DNA from 2 places in the Bacillus sp. PK6-026 genome. Region 1 is predicted to be linked to the other one. Evidence: riboswitches for the same ligand, from Rfam matches in the RefSeq annotation. Region 1 holds a riboswitch; the other holds the start of a gene.
What was found. A riboswitch is a leader RNA that binds a small molecule or an ion and turns the genes downstream of it on or off. The one in region 1 is predicted to bind glycine.
Positions count from the first base shown of each region.

Region 1 (12,584 bases):
TTTGTCTTAACATATCGTTAAAAATCTCCCGATTATCAGACGGGATGAATTCAAAAAGGAGTCGGATCAGATTGTCTACCAGCAGCATTATCATTCTCTTGATTTGCGCCGCGCTCATCATCTACGCGGTCGTTTCATACATCTATCAGCAGCGCATTATGAAAACCTTGACAGAAGAAGAATTCCGGGCCGGCTATCGCAAAGCACAGCTCATCGATGTGCGCGAGCCGAACGAGTATGAAGGCGGCCACATTTTGGGTGCGAGAAACATTCCGCTTTCACAGCTTAAGCAAAGAAAAAGCGAAATCCGTCCTGACAAACCGGTTTACCTGTACTGCCAAAACAACGTCAGAAGCGGAAGAGCCGCCCAAACGCTCCGCAAACACGGCTGTAAGGAGATTTACAACCTGAAAGGCGGGTTCAAAAAATGGGGCGGAAAAATTAAAACGAAAAATTAATAACCGCAGCTGTCTCCAGTTGCGGCCAACATCCTAAAGCGTCTTTGCGTTTTAGGATTTTTTTTAGCATATCCTGCAGACAATCAAAACAGGCGGAGCAGATGATCCTTCAAATAAAAATAAGCCGGCGAAATGGGTTCGCCGGCTTTGTTCGTTATTTTTTCAAGTCTTCGATTGAATTGACATCTTTCATGTAGGTCGGAACGACAAGGCCAATTTTTACGCCTGTCATGCTTGTACCGATATCTTCGTATTTGCCTTTGTATTTTTCAGCATATGTTTTATGCGTTTGCGGCAGCCATGCAGCAAGTGAAGCATCGACGCTTCCATTTGCAATTCCAGTCCACATCGGGCCTGCTTCTACTTGGCTGAGCGTCACGTTGTAGCCTAAGTCTTCAAGAACTTTTGCGATGACATTTGTGCTCGCAATTTCACTGTCCCATGCCACATAGCCGAGCTTAATTTTTTCGCCGTCCGCTTTATCGACGCCTTTTGTCCATTTCTTAACAAGGTCTTGATGTTTTTTAACGAAATCTGCTGCAGCTTCTTCCGCTTTTTTGCCTTCCTGAACGGCAAGCATGACTTCTCCCATATCATCCTCTGTCCAGCTGAATTGGCTGAGCAGCTTGTGTGCGCCCGGATGATCGTCCTTGAATCCTTTGCGCGTAACAGTATGGATTTCTTCGGCATCGCCGTAAGAACCTTTTGGATCTTTCAAATATTTGAGATCGTATTTTGCAAACATCCAATGCGGTGTCCAACCCGTAATAATGATCGGATCTTTTTTATCGTAAGCTTTTTTCAATGCGGCTGTCATCGCTGAGCTTGAGCCTGATGTTACAGCCCACTTGCTGAGATCGTAATCCTTGAGCGCCTTGTCCGTTGCATTCATAATGCCCGCTCCAGGATCAATGCCGGTAATTTTATAACTGACTTGATCGCCTACAGACGCGTTTTCATTATTATTGCTGCTTCCGCAGGCAGCCAGACCCAATGTCAGTACTGCTGCAGTGCCGATTCCCGCTATCTTTTTCCACATTATGCATTCCCCCTGCTTTTTTTCAATTTTATATTTTGTGTAACCCGGTCAAGTACGATCGCAATAATAACAATCGCAAGCCCGGTTTCTACACCAGTACCCGTTTGCAGCTGGGTAACAGCCCGGTAAACTTCTTCTCCAAGTCCAGGCGCACCTACCATGGATGCAATAACGACCATTGACAACGCAAGCATGATGCTTTGATTGATACCGGCCAGAATGGTTTTCGTCGCAAGCGGCAGCTGCACTTTAAAGAGCCGCTGGCTTGTCGTTGAACCAAATGCTTCTGTAGCTTCAATCAGATCTTCCGGCACCTGCTGAATTCCTAAGATTGTCATCCGGATTGTCGGAGGCATCGCAAAGATAACGGAAGCGACAACACCCGGCACAACCCCAATATTGAAAAAGAAGATGGCCGGAAGCAAATAAACGAATGCCGGCATCGTCTGCATTAAGTCAAGAATGGGCGTAACGATTCTCCGAACCGTTTTCTTTTGGGAGCCCCAGATTCCGACCGGAATGCCGATAATGACAGAAATCAGAACGGATGTGACGACAAGCGCCAATGTCTGGAGCATGGCGTCCCAATATCCTAAATAATCAATGATAAAAAATCCGATTAAAGTAAACAGCGCAATGCCTCTTTTGCTGATCAGCCAGACGAGCGCGGCAAAGATAACGGTCAAAATAACCGGCGGAACAAAACCCAGGCCTTGGACAATCGCATCAACAAACGATTCCACTCCGCTGGCAATTCCGTTAAATACCCCGCCGAACGACACCGTCAGCCAGTCAACAAACTGATCGATCCAATCGGCTAAAGGAATGCGGGGAAGCGATGATAAAGTAAACATTATCTCACCTCCTGAACAACAGTTTCATGAGCTGGTTCATGATCTGAATGTGCATTAATATACCGGTCATTTCCGGCAAGCGCTCCGATTAACGCGCCTTTGACGATGATCCCTTTCATCCGCTGTTTTTCATCGACGACAGCAATCGGGATGCTGGCATCAGAGACCAATTCAAAAATATCCGTCAGGACCGCATTCTCTTCCACGGTTGTAATGTCTCTCGAGATGACGCTCTCCAGCGTCTGGCTTTTTTCGGCTGCTTTTTTAGCTGTTTCAGCATCAACAGAACCAAGAAGCCTATTGTGTTTGTCAACGGCATAAATCGAGGAAATCCCGAGGTTTTTCATCAGCGTCAGAGCGACGCGCGGCCCTTTGTCTGCGCGTACGGTTTCAGCGCGTTTCATAATATGACCGGCTGTCAGCACTTTAGACAAGTCGACATCTTCAACGAATTTTTCAACATATTCATTTGACGGGTTCATTAAGATCTCTTCCGGCGTACCGATTTGAACGATGTTTCCGTCTTTCATCAATGCGATTCGATCGCCGATTCTCAGCGCTTCATCAAGATCATGGGTAATGAAAATAATCGTTTTGCCTACTGATTCATGCAAATCGAGGAGTTCATCCTGCATATCTTTGCGAATCAGCGGGTCAAGCGCGCTGAACGCTTCGTCCATCAGCAGAATGTCCGGATCATTCGTCAATGCGCGGGCAAGCCCGACGCGCTGCTGCATCCCGCCGCTCAGCTGATCCGGATATTGCTGTTCATATCCTTCAAGACCGACAAGCTTTAATGATTCCATAGCTCTTATCCGGCGTTTACTTTTATCGACTTTTTGCAGTTCCAATCCGTACTCTGTGTTTTCAAGAATCGTTTTGTGCGGAAACAGAGCGAACTTTTGAAAGACCATGCTGATTTTTTTCCGGCGGATTTCCCGAAGCTGGTCTTTAGACATATTTGTTATCATGTCACCATCTATGTACACATGTCCTGCAGTCGGTTCAATCAGCCGGTTTAAAAGCCGCACCAAGGTTGATTTACCGCTCCCTGATAGACCCATGATGACAAATATCTCACCTTCATACACGCTAAAATCCGCTTGGTTCACCCCGACGGTCGCCCCGGTTTCTTTCAGAATTTCTTTTTTGGTTTTGCCATCGGCAAGCAGCTGCGTTGCTTTCTTTGTATTTTTCCCAAAAACTTTAGACACTTTTTCTACTTTTATCTTGATTGGCTTTTCGTCTGAATTCATATTTCTCCTCCCGTATGAAGCAATCTAATATACCGTAACATTTATGTAACATATGAGACAAACGGCATATTCACTGTCATTTTGTATCAAACCTTCATATTCATCGTTGTCACTCTCTACCCTTGTGAATCCTTTTAAATACTCCATAATCCTCTTCTTTTAAGGCAAATTAAACCATTATATTTGATAAAAACATTGAAACTATCACGTTTTACAATGTAATTTTTATTTTTAATTTTAAATTTGATGAATTTACTATTTAATACGAGAGAAATCCTTATCATTCAGTACATAAACCGTTTACATAAAGATGTTTTTTTTACAAAAAAACCGGCGAAATCGATCCGCCGGCTTCTTATCATTTTTCATAACGCAGCACGGGCTTCCGCGCAGCTTTTGTTTCATCCATGCGTTTCACAACGGTTGAATGCGGTGCTTCCTGAACGACTTCAGGCGTTTCCTCCGCTTCTTTTGCAATCTGGATCATCGTATCGATAAACGCATCGAGCGTTTCTTTAGACTCTGTTTCTGTCGGTTCAATCATGATGCATTCCTCGACATTGAGCGGGAAATAGATAGTCGGCGGATGGAAGCCGAAGTCCAAAAGCCGCTTTGCGATGTCAAGCGTCCTGACTCCCAGCTTTTTCTGGCGCCTTCCCGACAGCACAAATTCGTGCTTACAGTGCCGGTCAAACGGCAGATCGTAGTATGGAGCAAGCTTTCTCATCATATAATTCGCATTTAAAACGGCGTTTTCCGTTACTTCTTTGAGCCCGTCCGGCCCCATTGAACGAATGTACGTATAAGCTCTCACATTGATGCCGAAGTTTCCGTAGTAAGGTTTCACCCTGCCGATCGAATGCGGACGGTCATGGTCAAAGGTATAACGGCCATCTTTTTTCACCAGCACCGGCTTCGGCAAATACGGAATCAATTCCTTCTTGACGCCGACAGGGCCTGATCCAGGTCCTCCGCCTCCATGCGGTCCTGTAAAGGTTTTGTGAAGGTTCAAATGGACGACGTCAAATCCCATGTCACCCGGCCTTGCTTTGCTGAGAACGGCGTTCAGGTTCGCTCCGTCATAGTACAGCTTTCCTCCGGCTTTATGGACGATTTCAGCCATTTCTAAAATATTTTCTTCAAAAAGGCCGAGCGTATTTGGATTAGTCAGCATTAACGCGGCTGTTTCTTCATCTACGACACGCTTTAAATCTTCGAGATCAACAAGACCGTCGTCATTCGATTTGACGGTGACCGTTTCAAATCCGGCAACAGTCGCAGACGCCGGGTTTGTACCGTGGGCCGAATCAGGTACAATGACCTTCGTCCTTTTATGATCGCCGTTTGCCTCATGGAACGCGCGGATCATCATCAGCCCGGTCCACTCGCCGTGCGCACCCGCAGCCGGCTGAAGAGTGACCTCATCCATCCCCGTGATCTCTTCCAAATGCTCGCTCAAGTCGTACAAGAGCTCCAGCGCACCCTGCACGGTCCGTTCATCCTGGAGCGGATGGATCGCAGAAAGTCCTGGGATTCTCGCGATTTTTTCGTTAATCTTCGGGTTGTACTTCATCGTGCATGAACCGAGCGGATAAAAGCCCGAATCCACTCCGTGGTTGCGCCTCGATAAAGCCGTATAATGGCGCATAATATCAAGCTCAGACACTTCGGGGAGATCTGCCGGTTCATCTCTGAGATACGCTTCGTCAAGGACGTCTGTCACATCTGTTTCAGGGACGTCAAGCTCAGGAAGGCTGTAGCCGACCCGCCCTTCTTTTGATACTTCAAAAATAAGCGATTGATCCTGATTATTCATGGCGATCCCCCAATTCATTCATGAGTGTATCGATTTCCTCTCTTGTTCTGAGCTCTGTCACGGCGATCAGCATGTGCTGTTTTAAATCCCGATATGAAGCGCCGAGATCGTAGCCTCCGATAATATTTTTCTCAAGCAGGCGTTCATTCGCTTTTTCGACAGGTTCATTGAGCCTGACGACAAACTCATTGAACATCGGCCCGTCAAACACGACTTCAAGACCGGCCCGTTTAGCTGCTTCTTTTGCGTAAGCCGCTTTTTGCAGGTTCTGCCATGCGATTTCCTTGACGCCTTTTTTGCCGAGCGCCGTCATGGCGACTGATGCGGCAAGCGCATTGAGCGCCTGGTTGGAGCATATATTTGATGTTGCTTTATCCCGTCTGATATGCTGCTCGCGCGCCTGCAAGGTGAGAACGAATCCCCTTTTCCCGTTTTCATCTTCCGTCTGACCGACGAGACGGCCAGGCACTTTTCTCATCAATTTTTTCGTGACGGCAAAGAATCCACAGTGCGGCCCGCCGAAAGCGGCCGGTATTCCGAACGGCTGGGCATCCCCGACAACGATGTCAGCTCCCAGTGCCCCGGGCGGTGTTAAAAGCCCGAGAGCCAGCGGATTGGCGGACACGATGAACATGCTTTTCCCTTTATGGGCGATCGGTTCAATGTCTTTCAGCGGCTCAATTCGCCCGAAAAAGTTAGGGTATTGGACGATCACTGCTGCTGTATCTTCGCAGACGGCTTCATCAAGAGCCGCAAGATCTGTTGTTCCGTTTTTGGCAGGGACTTCTACCACGTCGATGTACTGTCCTTTCGCATACGTTACTAAAACCTCGCGCGATTCGGGATGGACGGTTTCCGAAACGACGATTTTTTTCTTTTTTGTATGTCCTGAAGCAAGCATTGCCGCTTCGGCTAATGCCGTTCCCCCGTCATACATCGACGAGTTGCTGATATCCATGCCCGTCAGCTCGCAAATCATCGTTTGAAATTCAAAGATCGCCTGGAGCTCCCCTTGAGAAATTTCAGGCTGATACGGTGTATAAGCCGTGTAAAATTCCGACCGCGAAATCACGTGGTCCACGATGACGGGCTGGTAATGATCGTATACGCCCGCTCCCAAAAAAGAGGCGTGCATCACTGTATCTTTATTTTTAGCCGCGAGTTTCGTCAGCTCTTTTGTGAGCTCAGTCTCGGACTTTGCCTTTTTAATTTGGTATTCCCCTTTAAATTTGACGCTTTCGGGTATATCGGAGAATAGCTCTTCGATCTTCTCGACTCCAATTGCCTCAAGCATTTCTTTTTTATCCTGATCTGTAGCTGGCAGGTAACGGTGCTTCATCTTCAGTCTCCTTTCACGGCCTTGGCAAACTTACGGCTGCCGTTTGTAAAATGGGGTTTTCACGATTTTGGCTTTCAAGCGCTTATTTCTGATTTCCACTTCAACGACGGTGTCGAGGGCGCAGGCTTCTTTTTTCAGCAATGCGAGGCCGACGTTTTTCTTTAAGGTCGGCGACTGTGTGCCGGTTGTCACCTCGCCTGCTTGTTCGCCTTGATAATAGACGGCGTAGCCGTGCCTTGGAATGCCTTTATCGATCATTTCAAGGCCGACGAGCTTTCTGTCCGCTCCATGTTCCTTTTGGCTTGCCAGGACGGCTTTTCCGAAGAAGTCCGAGGCTTTGTTTGTTTTGACGGCGAATCCGATGCCGGCTTCGATCGGTGTAATATCTTTTGAGAGCTCTTGTCCGTACAGCGGCAGCTTCGCTTCAAACCTCAGCGTATCTCTGGCCCCGAGGCCGCACGGCACTAATCCCGAATCCTTGCCCGTTTCAAGAAGCAGCTTCCAAATGTAGGCTGCATCTTCACTCCGGCAGTAAATCTCAAAGCCGTCCTCTCCCGTGTATCCCGTTCTGGACACAAGCGCCTGCACGCTGCCAATCGCCGCATCATCCCTGAACGTAAACGGCTTTAACCCGGCAAGATCGCTATCTGCGACCTGTTTTAAAATCGATTCGGCCTTCGGTCCTTGAAGGGCAAGCAGCGCAATCTCGCCAGACACGTTTCGAACCGAAACGTCTCCTTCTTGGTGCTTGTTCATCCAATCGACGTCTTTGTCGATATTGGCTGCGTTAATGACGAGCATGTAGACATTGGCCGCTTTTTTATAGACGAGGAGATCGTCGATCGTTCCGCCGTCTTCATAGCACATGGCCGTATACTGGGCACCGCCTTCTTTCAGTGTCGAAACATCGTTTGTCAACAGTTTTTGCAAAAACGGAAGGCTGTCTGTTCCTGTGATTTCGACCTCCCCCATGTGTGAGACGTCAAAAAGCCCCGCTTTCGTCCTGACGGCTTCATGCTCCTCTTTAATTGAAGAAAATTGAACAGGCAGTTCCCAGCCGCCAAAATCAATCGTTTTTCCGCCATATTCCTTATAAAGGTCAAATAAAGGCGTTCGTTTAAGCATTCTGCTTCCCCCTTCGCTTTTCAAACTAAAAACAAGTTTGCCAATCATCAGAAAACAAGAAAGATTCCAACATCACCTGGATGGTTCCGCCGCTTTGGACGGCACAAAAAAGGACAGAGAAGCCCCTTTGTCAGTTCTGAGGCTCTCTGTCCTGGCACCTGAAAGTTTACTTTGCATCAAAAGCAAAGATGTCCCCTTTGGTGGTTTGTTAAAACATCATATGATACAAACTCTCTCCAGAGTTGCGTCAAGCAAGAGTTCTTTTGCCTGAGAGATTCACTGTTTCCCCAGCTTGCTCCTTCGGCGCCGCTTTAAGGTTTCCCGCTATCGGTCTCTCCCCTTGCTGTCATTCGCTCATATTCATTTCTTTTCATGGACATACTATATAAAGCTTATGATTTTTTTACTGATGATCTACAAATATCCTACCATCATCACAACAATTGGGCAACAGGAAAAATCATTAACAATTTATTATTTTAAAATAAGAATGTTCGTGTTTTGTTTATTTGTTAGTAAAATCCGTTTTTTTCACGCAAGATTTTCTTTTAAAAAAGAACATTTGAATCTCAGAAGAGAAAGGCGGCATTAGTGATGAGACCAGACATTCATTTCGACAACGAGTGGCCGGAACAGTTCAAAAAGCACCTTGATGAAGACGGACCATGGGCGAATTGGGAGCTTTACAAGCTTTCCTGTGAAGTGCAGAAAAGGCTTGCGATTCCGACGTTTGAAGGCTTGCAGGCCCCTTATCACCTCCCAGGCTTCACCCCGCTTCCCCATCAGCTCGAAGTCGCCCGGAAGGTAGTCGAGCAGATGAACGGAAAAGCCATCTTGGCGGATGAAGTGGGCCTCGGCAAAACGGTCGAGGCTGGGCTGATATTAAAAGAATACATGATTCGCGGGCTGGCCAAGAAAATCTTAATCCTCGTCCCCGCCTCGCTCGTCTCGCAATGGGTGAAGGAACTGCGGGAAAAGTTTTTAATTCCGGCCGTGGAACAGAAAAAAAGCTATGTCTGGGAGCAGTGCGATGTTGTCGTCTCCTCCCTTGACACGGCAAAGCGGTCGCCGCACAGGGAGACGGTTTTGTCGATCCAGTATGATGTGGTGATTATTGATGAAGCTCACAAACTGAAAAACAATAAAACAAAAAATTACGAGTTTGTCCGCAGCTTAAAGAAAAAATATTGCCTGATGCTGACGGCGACGCCCATCCAAAACAAGATCGACGAAATATTTAATCTCGTTTCCCTGCTAAAACCCGGACACTTGGGAAATGAAAGCAACTTCAACAAAGATTATACAAAACAGATCAATTCAGCTGAAGCGCATGAACGCTTAAAGTCCCTTATCAATAAAGTCATGATCAGAAACAGACGGCATGATACCGGCATCACCTGGACGAAGCGCCATGTCGAAACCGTGCCCATTTCCTTTTCTCCTACAGAACAGGCTTTGTATGACGAGATTAAAAAGCTGAAGACAAGTCATCAGCATTCATCAAGCATGTTCTCAATCATGACATTGGAGCGCGAATGCTGTTCAAGCAGAGAAGCTGTCTATATGACGCTGAAAAACATGCTTGACCGAAAGGATCGCGAAGCGCCGGTGATCTCCGAACCTGTCATCCACCATTTGATCGAAAAGGTCAACGAGGTCGCGCAAAATTCAAAAGCGCTGAAAGTTGTTGAGCTCATTCAAGAACTCGATGACAAAGTCATCATCTTTACTGAATACAGGGCGACGCAGATTTATCTGCAATGGTTCCTCCAGCAGAACGGCATCAGTTCTGTACCGTTCAGAGGCGGATTTAAAAGAGGAAAGAAAGACTGGATGAAAGATTTGTTCAGGGGCAAAGTTCAAGTTCTGATCGCGACTGAAGCAGGCGGTGAAGGGATCAACCTTCAATTTTGCAATAAAATCATCAACTATGACCTTCCGTGGAACCCGATGCGTCTCGAACAAAGGATCGGCCGGATTCACCGGCTCGGCCAGGAACGCGATGTTTACATTTACAACATGGCAACAAAGCATACCGTAGAAGAGCATATTTTAAAACTTCTCTATGAAAAGATCCATTTGTTCGAAAAAGTCGTCGGAGACTTGGATGATATTTTAACAAAAATCGAGGTCGGCAATTTTGAAGACCACCTTCATGACATTCTCTTTTACTCCGCGACAGACGAGGAAATGAAGATTAAAATGGAAAACTTAACCTCTTTCATTTCATACGGAAATGAAGCCGTTTCAAACCAAGAACAGATCGGAGGCTAAAATCAAATGCGTCAGGAAGAAATATACCTGTTTTTAGAACGCTTTTTCATCGCAAACGGCTGCACGATCACCGACAAAAGTTCAGGCCACATGACTGTGCAGCTGACGGTTGAAGTCGATAAACAGATTATGAACAGGCCGTTTTACTGGCACTGGCTCGAAAAGACGGGCGGAGAACCTAATCCGATGAAAATCACGCTGATCACGAATGAAGACGAGGCCCCTTCCGATATCGAAGGTGAGTTTATTCATTTTGGATCACCAAGACTTTTTCAAATTTTCCAGGCCGTGCAAAAAAACGGCAAATTTATTCGCCTTTATGAGAAAATCCGTTCCGATGGAGCCCATATTTCCCTGGAACCGTGGCTCGGCATGAATGTGACGATCTCGTACCAATCCGACATGAAAAAAGATAAGCTTCTGTCTCTCGGCCTTCATTTAATCAGCGGTCAGCTGGTCGAATCGTTTCAAGAACAAATGGAGGCCCGAGATCTCTCTTCACAGATCTCTGACTACTGCTACACGATGTCGCCGTTGATTAAGCCGGAAAGCGGCATTAAACGGCTTGAGCGCTATATCGAACAGGCGGCCAGAAGCGAGCCGCTTGATTGGGCTGAAGCTTCCCTGAAACGCTGGAATAACGACCTGTCACTTTTAAACCAATTTTACGAGGATACTGAAGAAAAACCGGAGGAATACGAAATTGAGAAAAAGGCTCTCCAAACGCTTTACGAGCCTAAAATCGATATTAAAGTTCAAAACGGGGGATTATTTTATTTGCACAAAAAAAATTCAGGATAATTTTTCCGATTCGACAACATTCTTGTTTTTATTCAGTGAGCTGGACTTATAATAGAACTAAAGAGATAGGAGGAACTTTCGTAACACCATTTGGACAAGCTTGGTAAAGTGTTGAGTCTCGGGGTTTATCTTTGTTTATCACAACACGGTTGTCTGAAATACATAATGAAGTATTTTGGGGGGGAAATGTATGAATAAAGATAAAAATGAGAAAGAAGAATTGGATGAGGAGTGGACAGAACTGATTAAACACGCTCTTGAACAAGGCATTAGTCCAGAGGATATACGTATTTTTCTCAATTTGGGTAAGAAGTCTTCAAAACCTTCCGCATCAATTGAAAGAAGTCATTCAATAAATCCTTTCTGAATGTGCTATAATATCGAAAGGAAGGTGATGACATTGATTGGCCAGCGTATTAAACAATATCGAAAAGAAAAAGGCTACTCACTATCTGAACTAGCTGAAAAGGCTGGGGTAGCGAAGTCTTATTTAAGTTCAATAGAAAGAAACTTGCAAACAAACCCCTCCATTCAATTTCTAGAAAAAGTCTCCGCTGTTCTGGACGTCTCGGTTCATACCCTGCTCAATGAGAAAGATGAAACCGAATACGATGGTCAATTAGATAGTGAATGGGAAAATCTAGTTCGTGACGCTATGGCATCAGGGGTTTCTAAAAAACAATTTCGAGAATTTTTAGATTATCAAAAGTGGAAGAAAAGACAGGAAAAGGAGTAAGGGAAACATATCTTACTCCCTTTGGCATTTTTTACGCTGAATAAGCCGATTCCTCATGAACATAAAAAAACGGATCATACAGATCCGTTTTTTAAATTGCACCATTATTTATCTTCACTGTGCGCTCTTTCGTTCTCTTTTACATAACCTTTTTCATCGGCATGTTTTTTGCCGTCGATTGTCAAGCCGTTCCATTGAGTACCTTCGAATGAGAAGTCAAGCTGCACAGAATCTCCTTGATATTTGTTCTGTACCATTCTGCCGCTGGCGTCTGTTGTTTTGTCATTGACGAACTCAATCACCAATTGAACTTTGTCAAAGTCATATGGATCTTTCGGAATGCCGTCGTATTCAGGCGCCGTTTTTCCGTTGATTGTCGCTACATTGATTTTGCCATTGTCATGCAGGAACTCTGGCTCGATTGCTTTCTTCACTTTTTCGTACGCGGCCTTATCTTTTTTCGCGGACATATTGTACAGATCATAAAGGTTGGCTTCATCTAAAATGATGTTTTTAGGATAGCCGTTTCCGCCTTCAACTCCGACAGTCAGAACGCTGACTTTAAATTGTTTCAGGAAGTCTTCCGCTGTGCTTTTTCCGCCGTTTTTCGCGTTTCCGTCAACGAAATTGCTGTAGCCAACCTGCATCAGCACTTCTTTAATCGCAAGTGATCCGTCATTTTTGAATTCGAAATCTTTAGTGAATTTGTCGCCAGGTTTTAAGTTGGACAAGTTCACTCTTGCAGATGTATCTTTCGCATTCAGGTCAAGCGTACCTGCTGCATAAGTTGCTTGAGTTGTTTCGATGTCGTTAAACGCAGCCCAAGTTCCTCCTCCTACTAATGCCAGTCCAAGCGCAGCAGACGCAACGCCTAATCCGAGTTTTT
Region 1 covers NZ_CP096418.1:2,674,926-2,687,509, forward strand. The annotation lists gene M1D59_RS13520 (rhodanese-like domain-containing protein) at 45-458, shown strand; gene M1D59_RS13525 (glycine betaine ABC transporter substrate-binding protein) at 613-1,497, opposite strand; gene opuAB (glycine/proline betaine ABC transporter permease subunit OpuAB) at 1,497-2,351, opposite strand; gene opuAA (glycine/proline betaine ABC transporter ATP-binding protein OpuAA) at 2,351-3,607, opposite strand; gene gcvPB (aminomethyl-transferring glycine dehydrogenase subunit GcvPB) at 3,966-5,423, opposite strand; gene gcvPA (aminomethyl-transferring glycine dehydrogenase subunit GcvPA) at 5,416-6,762, opposite strand; gene gcvT (glycine cleavage system aminomethyltransferase GcvT) at 6,793-7,887, opposite strand; glycine riboswitch at 8,133-8,237, opposite strand; gene M1D59_RS13555 (DEAD/DEAH box helicase) at 8,482-10,161, shown strand; gene M1D59_RS13560 (YqhG family protein) at 10,168-10,962, shown strand; gene sinI (anti-repressor SinI) at 11,153-11,329, shown strand; gene sinR (transcriptional regulator SinR) at 11,363-11,698, shown strand; gene tasA (biofilm matrix protein TasA) at 11,803-12,584, opposite strand, start outside.

Region 2 (12,584 bases), 1.6 Mb from region 1:
TTGCACGCGTCATGCCGATATACATGAGTGATACTTCCCGTTCTTGATCTTCTTCAAGTGGAAACGGCATGAGATCAGCTTTGACCAAAAACACAGCCTGAAAATCAAGTCCTTTACTGCTGTCAATCGTACAGATTTTGACTGTCTCTTCCTCAGGGTTAAAACTGCGCTTCGTTTCTTCATTTTCCGCTATCCAATTAAAAGGAATATTTTGCGCTTTGAGCGCTTTTTGTACAGTTTTTACAACATTAAATTTATTCGTCCGTTTCACTCGATAAAGAATGGCGATTTCCGAGTAAGGCACTTTCTTTTCTTCATGAAGATTCATAATTTGTTTTGCAATGACCTGCATTTCTTTGTTAATCGTATCAAATTTCAACAATGCCGGTTCAGGCCCCTTACGTTTTGTACTTTTTGGCGAAATAATCTCAACGCTCTCTGTCTGCCCTAGTTTGACTTTGTCTTGTAAAACCGAATGCTTCTCATAAAAATCCCAAGCAAAGGAAACAATTTGCGATGTATTTCTGTAATTGATGTTTAGAATTTTTGACCTTCCTCTAAAATCAAGTCCTGTATCTTTTATATAGCTCCTTTTCCTGCCGTAAATAGATTGTGCACGGTCTTCCACCAAAAGTAAGGATTTCGTTTCCGGACTCAGGCACAGGCTGATCAAATGAAGCCAATTTCCTTCAAAATCCTGACCTTCATCGATCAGAATGGCATCATACTTCGGAGATATTGCCTCGCCTTTTTCCAGCTGTTCAATATATTGATCAATCATAAACTCATTCGTTTTTATTTTTAGATCTTGCTTAAGCCACTGGTGAAAGTTACGAATTTGGATACTTTCAGGAACTCGAGACTCAACAGCTTTTCCTTCTTCAGTATATTGAAAGTCAAATAAATGATCCGGTTCTGCAAACATTGAACGAACCATTTGAGTAATATTCGATGCTAATGAAATATTGTAACAGAGGATTAATATCTTCCAATCAGGGTGGTTTTTTGCCAGTATCTTTGCACGACTTGCGAGAATTAAGGTTTTTCCGCTTCCTGCTACACCGCGAATTATACGGTGTTGATCACCAATCTGCTTTGCCATATTCTCTTGATGCAAGTCCATCGTTTTAATGTCCCGCAACGATAAAAGAAGCTGGTCACGGTATGGAACAGATTGTTCAAACTCCGCTCCAATGCGCACTTCCGGAAAAAGATAATATCGAATAGTATTAATGTCTTCATATGTAAGAGAGGTTTTCATTTGAAATTGCACATGAAACATTTGAAACAGCTTTTCTATCAACAATTCTTCTGAAAAGTTTACATGATCAGGATCAATTTGATCTCGAGTCAAGATAAACTCTGGATCTATTATTTGATAAACTTGCTTTTCCAACAATTGAATTTCATTTAATCTGGTAAATACAACGCCATATCCATAAGGAAATTTCAGTTTAAATTGATACTTACCCTCCGTTTGAATTAAACTCTTATCCTTTTGGAGTACATCAGCTATTTTAAAAGCATACTCTCTTGCTTGTCTTAACGGATTCTTCACACTGCACATGTCGCCGCTCGCATTTCGAATCTGCCAGTCATCTTTTGTGAACCTATAAAACGAATTTTTCGTATAATCCTTTACTTCAAGCACAAGCAAGCCCATATCCGGCCCTATAATAACAAAATCAGGACAGACACCTTGAATTTCAGGTTCATAGTACACAATATAATCATCAGGCAAATAGTTTTTCAATGTACGAAACAAAATCCGTTCTCCCACTGTTGCTGAACTTCGTATTGATTCGGGTATTGTCATTGCCAATTTAACCAACTCCTTCGATGCCTACTAGCCACGTTTTCCATATATTTATATTATCGGGGGTTAGAAAGGAAAGTAAAGGAAATCTATTTATGTAAGAGATGAAAAATGCACCATTAAACAGGATTTTCTTAGTTTCTGTTGATTTCATACTTTGTTCAACATTTCACAAACTCATACTTCAAATTCGTGATATGATAAATTCAGCCACAGAAAAGGAGGACTGATACCAAAATAAACCAGATATTCGCTTCAGGGATAAAATTTTTTAACTCCACTTGTGAAATGTTTCACAAACAATGTCCGCATCATTCATCCCTGAACATCCTGTTGTAATCAAATTCCTATTCATTCACTGGAGGGTTTACAATGGCAATCGAAGAAAAGGAAATGAAACAAAAGCAAAATGCCTCAACCATGGTTGATCAGCTAGTCGAAAAAGGCCTAAAGGCATTGGAAGAATTCCGCAGCTTTGATCAGGAGCAGATTGATGAGATCGTCAAACAGATGGCGCTTGCCGGCCTTGATCAGCACATGCCTCTCGCCAAACTTGCCGTCGAAGAAACGAAGCGCGGCGTTTATGAAGATAAAATCATTAAAAACATGTTTGCCACAGAGTATGTCTACCATCATATCAAATACGATAAAACAGTGGGCATCATCAATGAAAACGAACACGACGGAGTCATTGAAATCGCGGAGCCTGTCGGTGTCATCGCCGGGGTGACGCCGGTGACCAACCCTACTTCCACTACAATGTTCAAGTCCCTGATAGCGATCAAAACAAGAAACCCTATCGTGTTTGCTTTCCATCCATCGGCCCAAAAATGCAGCCGCGAAGCGGCGAGAATCCTTCGGGACGCAGCCGTCAAAGCAGGAGCACCAGACAACTGTATCCAATGGATTGAAACGCCTTCGCTGAATGCAACTCAAGCCTTAATGACCCATCCGAACGTTTCCCTGATTCTCGCAACAGGGGGCGCCGGCATGGTGAAATCAGCGTACAGCTCCGGAAAACCGGCCCTTGGCGTCGGACCTGGAAACGTTCCGTGCTACATCGAGAAGTCTGCCAACCTGAAGCAAGCCGTCAATGATCTGATCTTATCCAAAACATTTGACAACGGCATGATTTGCGCATCAGAGCAGGCCGTCATCATAGACAAAGACATCTACTCAGACGTCAAAGTCGAAATGACAAGAAACAACTGCTATTTCTTAAATGAAACCGAAAAATTAAAGGTCGAGAAATTGGTCATCAATGAAAATACTTGCGCGGTAAACGCTGATATCGTCGGCATGCCGGCATTCAAAATCGCTGAAATGGCCGGTGTCAAAGTGCCTCAAGATACAAAAATCCTCATCGCCGAATTAGAAGGCGTAGGTCCGGATTACCCGCTTTCCAGGGAAAAACTGAGCCCTGTTTTAGCGTGCTACAAAGTCAGCGGAATTCAAGAGGGATTAAAACGCGCCGAAGACATGCTCGCGTTCGGTGGAACCGGCCACTCGGCGGTAATTCATACGAACGATCAAGAAGCCGTTAAAGAATTCGGATTACGGATGAAAGCCGGGCGGATCATCGTCAATGCACCGTCGTCACAAGGGGCGATCGGCGACATTTACAACGCCTATATGCCTTCTTTAACACTCGGATGCGGCACATATGGCGGAAACTCCGTCTCGTCAAACGTTGGAGCTGTTCATTTAATCAACACGAAAAAAGTGGCGAAAAGGAATGTCAATATGCAGTGGTTTAAAGTTCCTCCAAAAATCTATTTTGAAAAACACGCAACCCAATATTTAGCGAAAATGCCTGACATCTCAAAAGCGTTGATTGTGACTGATCCGGGGATGGTGAAACTCGGATATGTAGACCGCGTCCTACACTACTTAAGAAGGCGCCCGGATTACGTTCATTGTGAAATTTTTTCTGATGTCGAGCCTGATCCTTCAATCGAAACGGTGATGAACGGCGTCGACATGATGGCCAAATTCCAGCCGGATGTCATCATCGCCCTCGGCGGAGGTTCTGCAATGGATGCCGCAAAAGGAATGTGGTTGTTCTATGAGCACCCGGATGCTGAATTCTTTGGATTAAAGCAAAAATTCCTGGACATCCGCAAGCGCATTGTCAAATACCCGAAACTGGGTGAAAAAGCAAAATTCGTCGCGATCCCGACGACATCAGGCACAGGCTCTGAAGTCACGTCATTCTCTGTCATTACAGACAAAGAAACGAATACGAAGTATCCGCTGGCCGACTATGAATTAACGCCGGACGTCGCGATCATTGACCCGCAATTTGTCATGACCGTGCCGAAACATATTACGGCTGACACAGGAATGGACGTATTAACTCACGCAATTGAATCATACGTATCGTGCATGGCTAACGACTATACAGACGGCTTGGCCATGAAGGCCATCCAGCTGATCTTCGAATACCTGCCTAGAGCATACAAAAACGGCAGCGACGAGCTGGCCCGCGAAAAAGTGCATAATGCATCAACGATTGCCGGAATGGCGTTTTCCAATGCCTTCCTTGGCATCAACCACAGCTTAGCCCATAAGCTTGGCGCGGAGTTTCACATCGCTCATGGACGGGCAAACGCCATCCTTCTGCCGCACGTGATCCGCTATAATGCAGAAAAGCCGAAAAAGTTCACGGCATTTCCTAAATACAGCCACTTCATAGCCGATCAGCGCTACGCGGAGATTGCCAGAACGCTCGGCCTGCCTGCAAAAACAACTGCAGAAGGCGTTGAAAGCCTGATCCAGGAGATTATCTCGCTCGCCAAAGAGCTTAAAATTCCGATGAGCATTAAACAAAACGGCGTGGATGCTGCCGCATTCGAAAGCAAAGTGGATCTCATGGCCGAACGCGCCTTTGAAGATCAGTGTACGACAGCCAATCCGAAGCTGCCGCTCGTTTCGGAGCTTGCTGAGATTTACCGTTCCGCATATAAAGGAGTTTAGCCAAAGAAGCCGTCATTCCGACGGCTTTTCGTTTTCAATTAGGCCTCTTTATTCTCACTACTCTACCATTTGTGCCAATCATACTATATGAAAGTTACGAAACTCCAACTCTTTTCTTTAGCTGAAATACTTAACAAAAAATTAACGGGCTTTCCCCTTGACAAAAAATATTTATTACTTGATAATTTGTATATAATTATAATAATTACAGAGAAATAAAGTTTACAATTTTCATTTCTCTTAAACTACATTCAGGAGGACGATATTATGTCTCTAATTGGAAAAGAAGTACAACCATTCGCAGCGAAAGCTTACAAAAACGGTGAGTTTATCGATGTTACACACGAAGATCTAAAAGGCCAATGGAGCATTTTCTGCTTCTATCCAGCAGATTTCTCATTTGTTTGCCCGACTGAGCTTGAAGACCTTCAAAACGAATATGCTGCCCTAAAAGAACTTGGTGTCGAAGTATACTCTGTTTCTACAGACACTCACTTCGTACATAAAGGATGGCATGACAGCTCTGAGAAAATCGGCAAAATCACTTACGCGATGATCGGCGACCCGTCTCAAACGATCTCCCGCAACTTTGAAGTGCTGAACGAAGAAGAAGGTCTTGCTGACCGCGGAACATTCATCATCGATCCGGACGGTGTGATCCAAGCTGTTGAAATCAACGCAGGCGGTATCGGCCGTGATGCAAGCACCCTGATCAACAAAGTAAAAGCGGCTCAATACGTCCGCCAAAACCCAGGCGAAGTTTGCCCGGCTAAATGGGAAGAAGGTTCTGAAACACTGACACCAAGCCTTGACCTAGTAGGCAAAATCTAAGGAGTGCATTCAATTGGTACTTGAAGCAAATATCAAAGCACAATTAAACCAATACATGCAGATGATTGAAAATGACATCGTCCTTAAAGTCAGTACAGGCGATGACAGTGTCTCTAAGGATATGCTGGCTCTTGTAGAAGAGCTGGCTTCCATGTCATCAAAAATCACTGTTGAAAAGGCGCAGCTCGACAGAACGCCAAGCTTCAGCGTCAATCGTGCCGGAGAAGAAACAGGCGTCACATTCGCCGGAGTTCCGCTCGGTCACGAATTCACATCTTTGGTGCTGGCACTCTTGCAAGTAAGCGGCCGACCGCCGAAAGTCGATCAAAAAATCATCGATCAAATCAAGAACATCAGCGGCGAATACCGCTTCCAATCTTATATCAGCCTCACATGCCACAACTGCCCGGACGTTGTGCAGGCATTGAACATGATGAGCGTGCTCAACCCGAACATCACGCACACGATGATCGATGGTGCGGCATACAAGTCAGAAGTCGAAAGCAAAAACATTATGGCTGTGCCGACCGTATACTTGAACGGCGAATCCTTTGGAAGCGGCCGAATGACGCTTGAAGAAATTCTTGCGAAAATGGGCAGCGGCACAGATGCATCTGAGCTTTCTGATAAAGATCCGTTCGATGTACTCGTTATCGGAGGCGGACCTGCCGGTGCAAGCGCAGCAATCTATGCGGCGCGCAAAGGCATCCGCACAGGAATCGTTGCCGAACGCTTCGGCGGCCAAGTCCTTGACACGATGAGCATCGAGAACTTCATCAGCGTGAAGCGCACCGAAGGGCCGAAGCTTGCGGCAAGCCTTGAAGAACACGTGAAGGATTACGAGATCGACGTCATGAACCTGCAACGCGCAAAAGGTCTCGAGAAAAAAGATCTTTTCCATCTTGAACTCGAAAACGGCGCTGTTCTGAAAAGCAAAACCGTCATTCTGTCAACTGGCGCACGCTGGCGCAATATCGGCGTACCTGGCGAACAAGAGTTCAAAAACAAAGGTGTCGCATACTGCCCTCACTGTGACGGACCGTTGTTTGAAGGCAAAGACGTCGCCGTCATCGGCGGCGGAAACTCCGGTATCGAAGCAGCGATTGACCTTGCAGGTATCGTCAACCACGTGACTGTTCTTGAGTTCGCACCGGAGCTGAAAGCAGACGAAGTTCTGCAAAAACGTCTCTACAGTCTCCCTAACGTGACTGTCGTGAAAAACGCCCAAACAAAAGAAATCACGGGTGATGAAAACGTAAACGGCATCACTTACGTTGACCGTGAAACAGGAGAAGAAAAACACGTCGAGCTCCAAGGCGTCTTCGTCCAAATCGGTCTTGTGCCGAACACGGAATGGCTCCCTGAAACCGTCGAACGCAACCGCATCGGCGAAATCGCAGTCGACAAACGCGGCGAAACAACCATCCCTGGCCTATTCGCTGCCGGCGACTGCACAGACGGACCATATAACCAAATCATTATTTCAATGGGATCGGGGGCAAATGCCGCATTAGGGGCGTTTGATTATTTGATCCGGAACTAACACGAAAGGCGCTATGCTGCTTAAACGGCAGTATGGCGCTTTTTTATGTTATAACCCATATAAATAGGACTTCACATCATGGCCGACAAACGCTTTCCATATGATCAAATTGTACGGATAGGACCAAGCGGGATATTGCGATTGTCCATTCATGTATGAATTGTATTCCATGACTCCATTCCTCTCGTTCTCATGTCTACATTAAATATAAACCTATAAAAGGAAACGGTTAATCAAAAATAAAGACGGCATACTGCATGCAGTACACCGTCTTTTTCAAGAGATTTAATTTGACTCATCATGTTCTTTTTGTCCTGTTTTTTTTCATCCAAAATAAAATAAACAATACAATAAACCATAGAGGAGTCAGCAGCAAGGCCGGGCGAGTCGCATCCGCATACAGCATAATCATGAGAATGACCGCAAACATCGCCAGGACAACATAATTGATAAACGGCGCGAATGGCGCTTTGAATGTTGATGCTGCGTGTAAGTGCGGACGGGTTTTCCTGTATCTGATATGGCTGACAAGAATCACACCCCACACCCATATGAAACAAATCGCGCTGATGGTTGTCACGATCCCAAAGGCTTGTTCCGGTATCAGTTTGCTTAATAGCGCTCCTGCTGACAGGCCAATGGTTGATACCCATAACGCGTGACTCGGCACATGGTTTTTATTCAGCTTCGCAAAATTGGCCGGGCCCTGTTTCGTTTTACTTAAATTGTACAGAATCCGGCTTGTTGAAAACATCCCGCTGTTACAAGCAGACGCGGCTGACGTTAATACAACAAAATTAATGATTCCCGCGGCAAGCGGGATGCCGACTAAGCTGAAGGTTTTCACAAAAGGACTTTCCGCTGCATTCAGTTCCATCCAAGGGTTAATACATAATAAGACGATAAGCGCGCCGACGTAGAAAAATAAAATCCGTAAAGGAATTTTATTAATAGCCGATGGAATATTTTTTTTCGGGTTCGACGTTTCCGCCGCCGATACACCTACTAATTCCACACCGACATATGCAAAGATCACCATTTGGAAAGAAAGCAAAAAACCTGAAAATCCGTTTGGAAACAAACCGCCATGCGCCCAAAGGTTGGTAACCGAAACCGTTCCTGTATGCGTCTTAAACCCGATCACCAGCAAAATAACACCGATGACAATTAACGCAAGAATCGTGATTACCTTTATTAAAGCGAACCAAAATTCCAATTCTCCAAAAAGCTTGACAGTCAACAGATTGAGCCCTAATAAAATGAGTAAACAGATAAGTGCAGGGACCCACTGCGGAATATCAAACCAATATTTCACATAGACACCGACGGCAATCACATCCGCCATAGCTGTCATAATCCAGCAAAACCAATAGGTCCACCCGGTGACAAACGCCGCACGCGGCCCCAGATACTCCTCGGCAATATCGGTTAACGATTGATAACCCGCTTTAGATAACAGCAATTCTCCCAGCGCCCGCATCACGAAAAAAAGCGCAATACCTACAATGAAATACGCAAAGATGATAGAAGGACCCGCCAATTGAATCGCCTTACCGGAGCCTAAAAACAACCCGGTGCCAATCGTCCCGCCAATAGCGATAAGCTGTACGTGCCGATTGGATAAGTCCCTCTTTAATTCCCGCTGTTCCACATCAAACTCCTCCTTACCTCTCTAGTGAACGACGAGCAGTAAAAAAGCCCATAAAAAAAGAGATTGGATGTCCTCCAATCTCGCGGTCATAAGAATATCAAAATATATTTGTGCCGCTGACAATCATCAGCACGACAAATACATATTCGGTACTCTTCTGTCCTTTTGCCTGAGATTGTGAACCCTTCGGCGCCGCAGAATTCCGCGGTCTCTCCAGAAGCTGCTCCTGCTGTAGTGCGACCCACAGCAATCATAGCTTGCATGTATTGAGTTTTTCGATAGATAATTACTATCGGATAACTTTTAATTTTAATAGAGGTTGAGTGATTTGTCAATGGTCCTATTTATAGTTAACGCTAGTATTCTTAAACTCACCTATACTAGCGACAATATTTTCACCTGGTTTATAAATCAGCTTCTATTACGGAATCCTTTCGAAAATTGGGGTTTAACTGGCACTGCTCATGGGCAGAATAAGCATAATCTCTCTTGTAAACCTTCTAATACTTCTTCTGGTACTTCCCTGACCTTGATATCTTCACCTAGGAAAAGCAGCCAATTTGTTATTTCGGACAATTCTTCGGGATGATTCACATTGATAAAAGTCTTTAGAATGGCTGCGGTTTGATAAGGATTCGTATAGGAAATTGAAATTTTTAAAGGATGATATTTTTTGAATTGGGCAATCGCCTGTGGACCAAGTTCAAGGACAAGGTTGATTACTTCTTCCTGTTTACCTAGTTTCTCTAAAATCTTTTTCTTACTTATTCTTTTTTTCACAGAGTATGGTTTGACATTGGTAAGATTGTCCACAGGGAAAATCCTCCTCCTTTCATCCTTTAAGTCAAAGCCTTCAATCAGCCAAAGGCCTTTTTCATGATAAAGGTGCAGAAGATAAATGGGATAAGTCTTTATTACCTTCTCTTCTTTGATGGTAATCAATAAATAGCTATCCAAAAGAAGGAGCTGGATGAGTTTTTCTAACATGGGATGGGGGAGATCTGAAAGCTCAAGCAGGTCGGGATTATTGGGGTTTGTCCCTTCAAAAAGCAAGATTCGATTTAAAAAAACCAGGGCCTCTTGCTGGTTTTCTGAGATAAGGCCCAGTAATTTTTCAGCTAAAGACTGACGGCTCTTTAGATAAGGGAGTTGTTGATTTCTTGTAGCCATAAAAGCGATAAAAAGAGCTTTAATCTCATGATCGGTAAAGCGAACAGCAGGCAGGACAGAGTGGTTCATGACAAAATAACCCCCGCTCCTTCCAACTTCAGCAACAAGCGGCATCCCCATAGCTTCAATTTCCCTGATATCCCTGATAGCTGTCGAACGAGAGATGTGAAATTCCTGCATGATTTCAGAAATTGTAAAGTGGGCGCGGTTGTTGATATACCGCATGATGATATTAATCCGTTCAACTTTTTTCATCGGGGCCTCCTAAACAGTATCATTTTTTGACATGATTTAAGGTTATTATAAACGCATCAAGTGAAAAGACAAATCATTTGATTATTTTAAAAAAAGGAAGGTTTTGAATATGAAAAATTACACGCTGGAGGAAAAAGACAGCTTTACCGTTTTTGGTATTGGAACGGAGCTTGAGAGCGATTACACAGATTCTGCTGGCATAAATAAGGAAAAGGCAGACTTTTGGGCGGCCGTCAAACAAGATGGAAGGCTTGACACTTTAAAAGCCATAGCTACAAATGACTATATTTTTGCCGTGAACGAAGCGGTAAACAACAAGATGATGCATTATGCTGGCGTGATGACAGAGGCAGAGGCGTCGGTGGCGGGAGAAACCAGAGTTATCCAATTCCCTAAGGGGGAATACCTGGTTGTTAAAGGGGAAGGGAAGACGGCTGATGAGTTGAGCAATAAGCTTACTGGCATTGCCTTCGGTCAAGTCTTGCCGGAAGCAAAGAATTTTGCCTATGTTGGCGGGCCGAATGCAACGGTTGAGATGGGGCAGCGAAACGGCTTAGTATTCGGTGAAATGTGGATTCCTGTTGTTAAGAAATAAAAAGATAAAGGAGAGCTGGAATTGTCCTATATCGTTGATTTTAAAAATGTCTCTACGGTTGGATTAGAGTCTTCACCTGCAGCAGAAGCACTTGCTGGTTTACGTGCTAATGAAGCCCGTTACTTTATGAACAAATACAAGCATGAATTTACGGTTGTACCAGCCAGCGAGTCCTGCGAGACCCTTGATTATGTGAACCGAATTTTGAAAGAAGAACGTGATATTGAGTTTGCGGCCAAACCTTTAGAAACGTCGCGTTTTCAAGTGGAAAATATCAAAATTGCCTATGTTTTTTATGAGGATGGTCTTGCAGTCAACGTCATGTATACGATTGATGATCCTAAAAAGCGGGCCGTTGGGTTTAAGCTTTCTGAGGGGATGGAGGTACCAAAGGAGTTAGAAGGGAAGTTTAAGTTCGCTAGGCAGAAGTCTAAATTAGCTGGAACCATTAGGGGCTCCTACTTTGTCATTAAAGGAGAATATTAAAGTAAAAAGCGTAAGTGCCGGAATTCAGTCATTTTTCGTATTTGATCATTCTTTTTCTTTATTCGGATAAGAAAAACTTGGTTGAGCAAAAAAGCAAATTCAGCACAAAGCAAAAACAACAACCATTCATGCATTCAAATGACAAAACAGCACCTCTCCATCAAATTTGAAGGTGCTGTTATTTTTTTAGCGTAAACCTTATTGACGACTACTGGTACGGCTGGTGCAAATGCAGCTATCCACCCTGCCTGTAAGGCATCCGCACAGGGATTGCCGCTGAACGCTTCGGTGGTCAAATTCTTGGCGATGATAAAAAGCCCCATAACAAAGAGACCGGATGTCCACCAATCTCGTGGTCATAAGAATAACAAATCATATTTGTGCCGCTGACAATCATCAGCACGACAAATACTGCTTAAGATTGTAAAACCCTTCCGCGGTCTCTTCAGAAGCTTCCCCTGCTATAAGTACGCCCCACAGTAATCATGGCCTGCTACGTATTGAGTTTTCATTCCTCTCATTTCTGAAAACGAGACAATCCTGCGATAGAAAAATGACCAAGCCAAAGCCGGGAAGCTGAAATGCGGTGTCCGATTAATGTTAAAGAAGCCTTCTCAAGCTTTCTCTCCGCTCATCTCAGCGCCTCTTTCCCTCGTTTTGATTGTCTCAAAAAGGAGTTATGCGGTACTATCATATAAAGGTCAATTATTTAAAAATAATGTCATACTTTTAAAATCACCTTATCATGCAAATGCTCGTACATAGGGGGACAGCTCCTATTCTAAAAAGGGGATGGACGATTTTGGAAACCAAATATTTAGATTTACTCGCACAAAAATACGATTGTGAAGCAAAAGTGGTAACGGAAATCATTAATTTGAAAGCGATACTGAACCTGCCGAAAGGCACCGAGCATTTTGTCAGTGATTTGCACGGGGAATACCAGGCATTCCAGCACGTGCTGCGGAATGGTTCAGGAAGAGTAAAAGAGAAGATACGCGATATTTTCAGCGGTGTCATTTATGATAGAGAAATTGATGAATTAGCAGCATTAGTGTATTATCCGGAAGACAAACTGAAGTTAATAAAACATAATTACGATACGAAAGCATCGTTAAACGATTGGTATAAAGAAACGATTAATCGAATGATTAAGCTCGTATCTTATTGCTCTTCCAAGTATACCCGCTCCAAATTACGCAAAGCACTGCCCTCTCAGTTTGCTTATATTACGGAGGAGCTGCTGTATAAAACAGAAGAA
Region 2 covers NZ_CP096418.1:4,298,570-4,311,153, forward strand. The annotation lists gene M1D59_RS21785 (3'-5' exonuclease) at 1-1,822, opposite strand, end outside; gene adhE (bifunctional acetaldehyde-CoA/alcohol dehydrogenase) at 2,189-4,792, shown strand; gene ahpC (alkyl hydroperoxide reductase subunit C) at 5,060-5,623, shown strand; gene ahpF (alkyl hydroperoxide reductase subunit F) at 5,637-7,166, shown strand; gene M1D59_RS21805 (hypothetical protein) at 7,215-7,337, opposite strand; gene M1D59_RS21810 (amino acid permease) at 7,465-8,817, opposite strand; glycine riboswitch at 8,965-9,044, opposite strand; gene M1D59_RS21815 (helix-turn-helix transcriptional regulator) at 9,280-10,242, opposite strand; gene M1D59_RS21820 (GyrI-like domain-containing protein) at 10,352-10,837, shown strand; gene M1D59_RS21825 (hypothetical protein) at 10,859-11,323, shown strand; gene fbp (fructose-1,6-bisphosphatase) at 12,126-12,584, shown strand, end outside.
Region 2: another riboswitch for glycine. It lies ahead of M1D59_RS21810 (amino acid permease); the one in region 1 lies ahead of gcvT (glycine cleavage system aminomethyltransferase GcvT).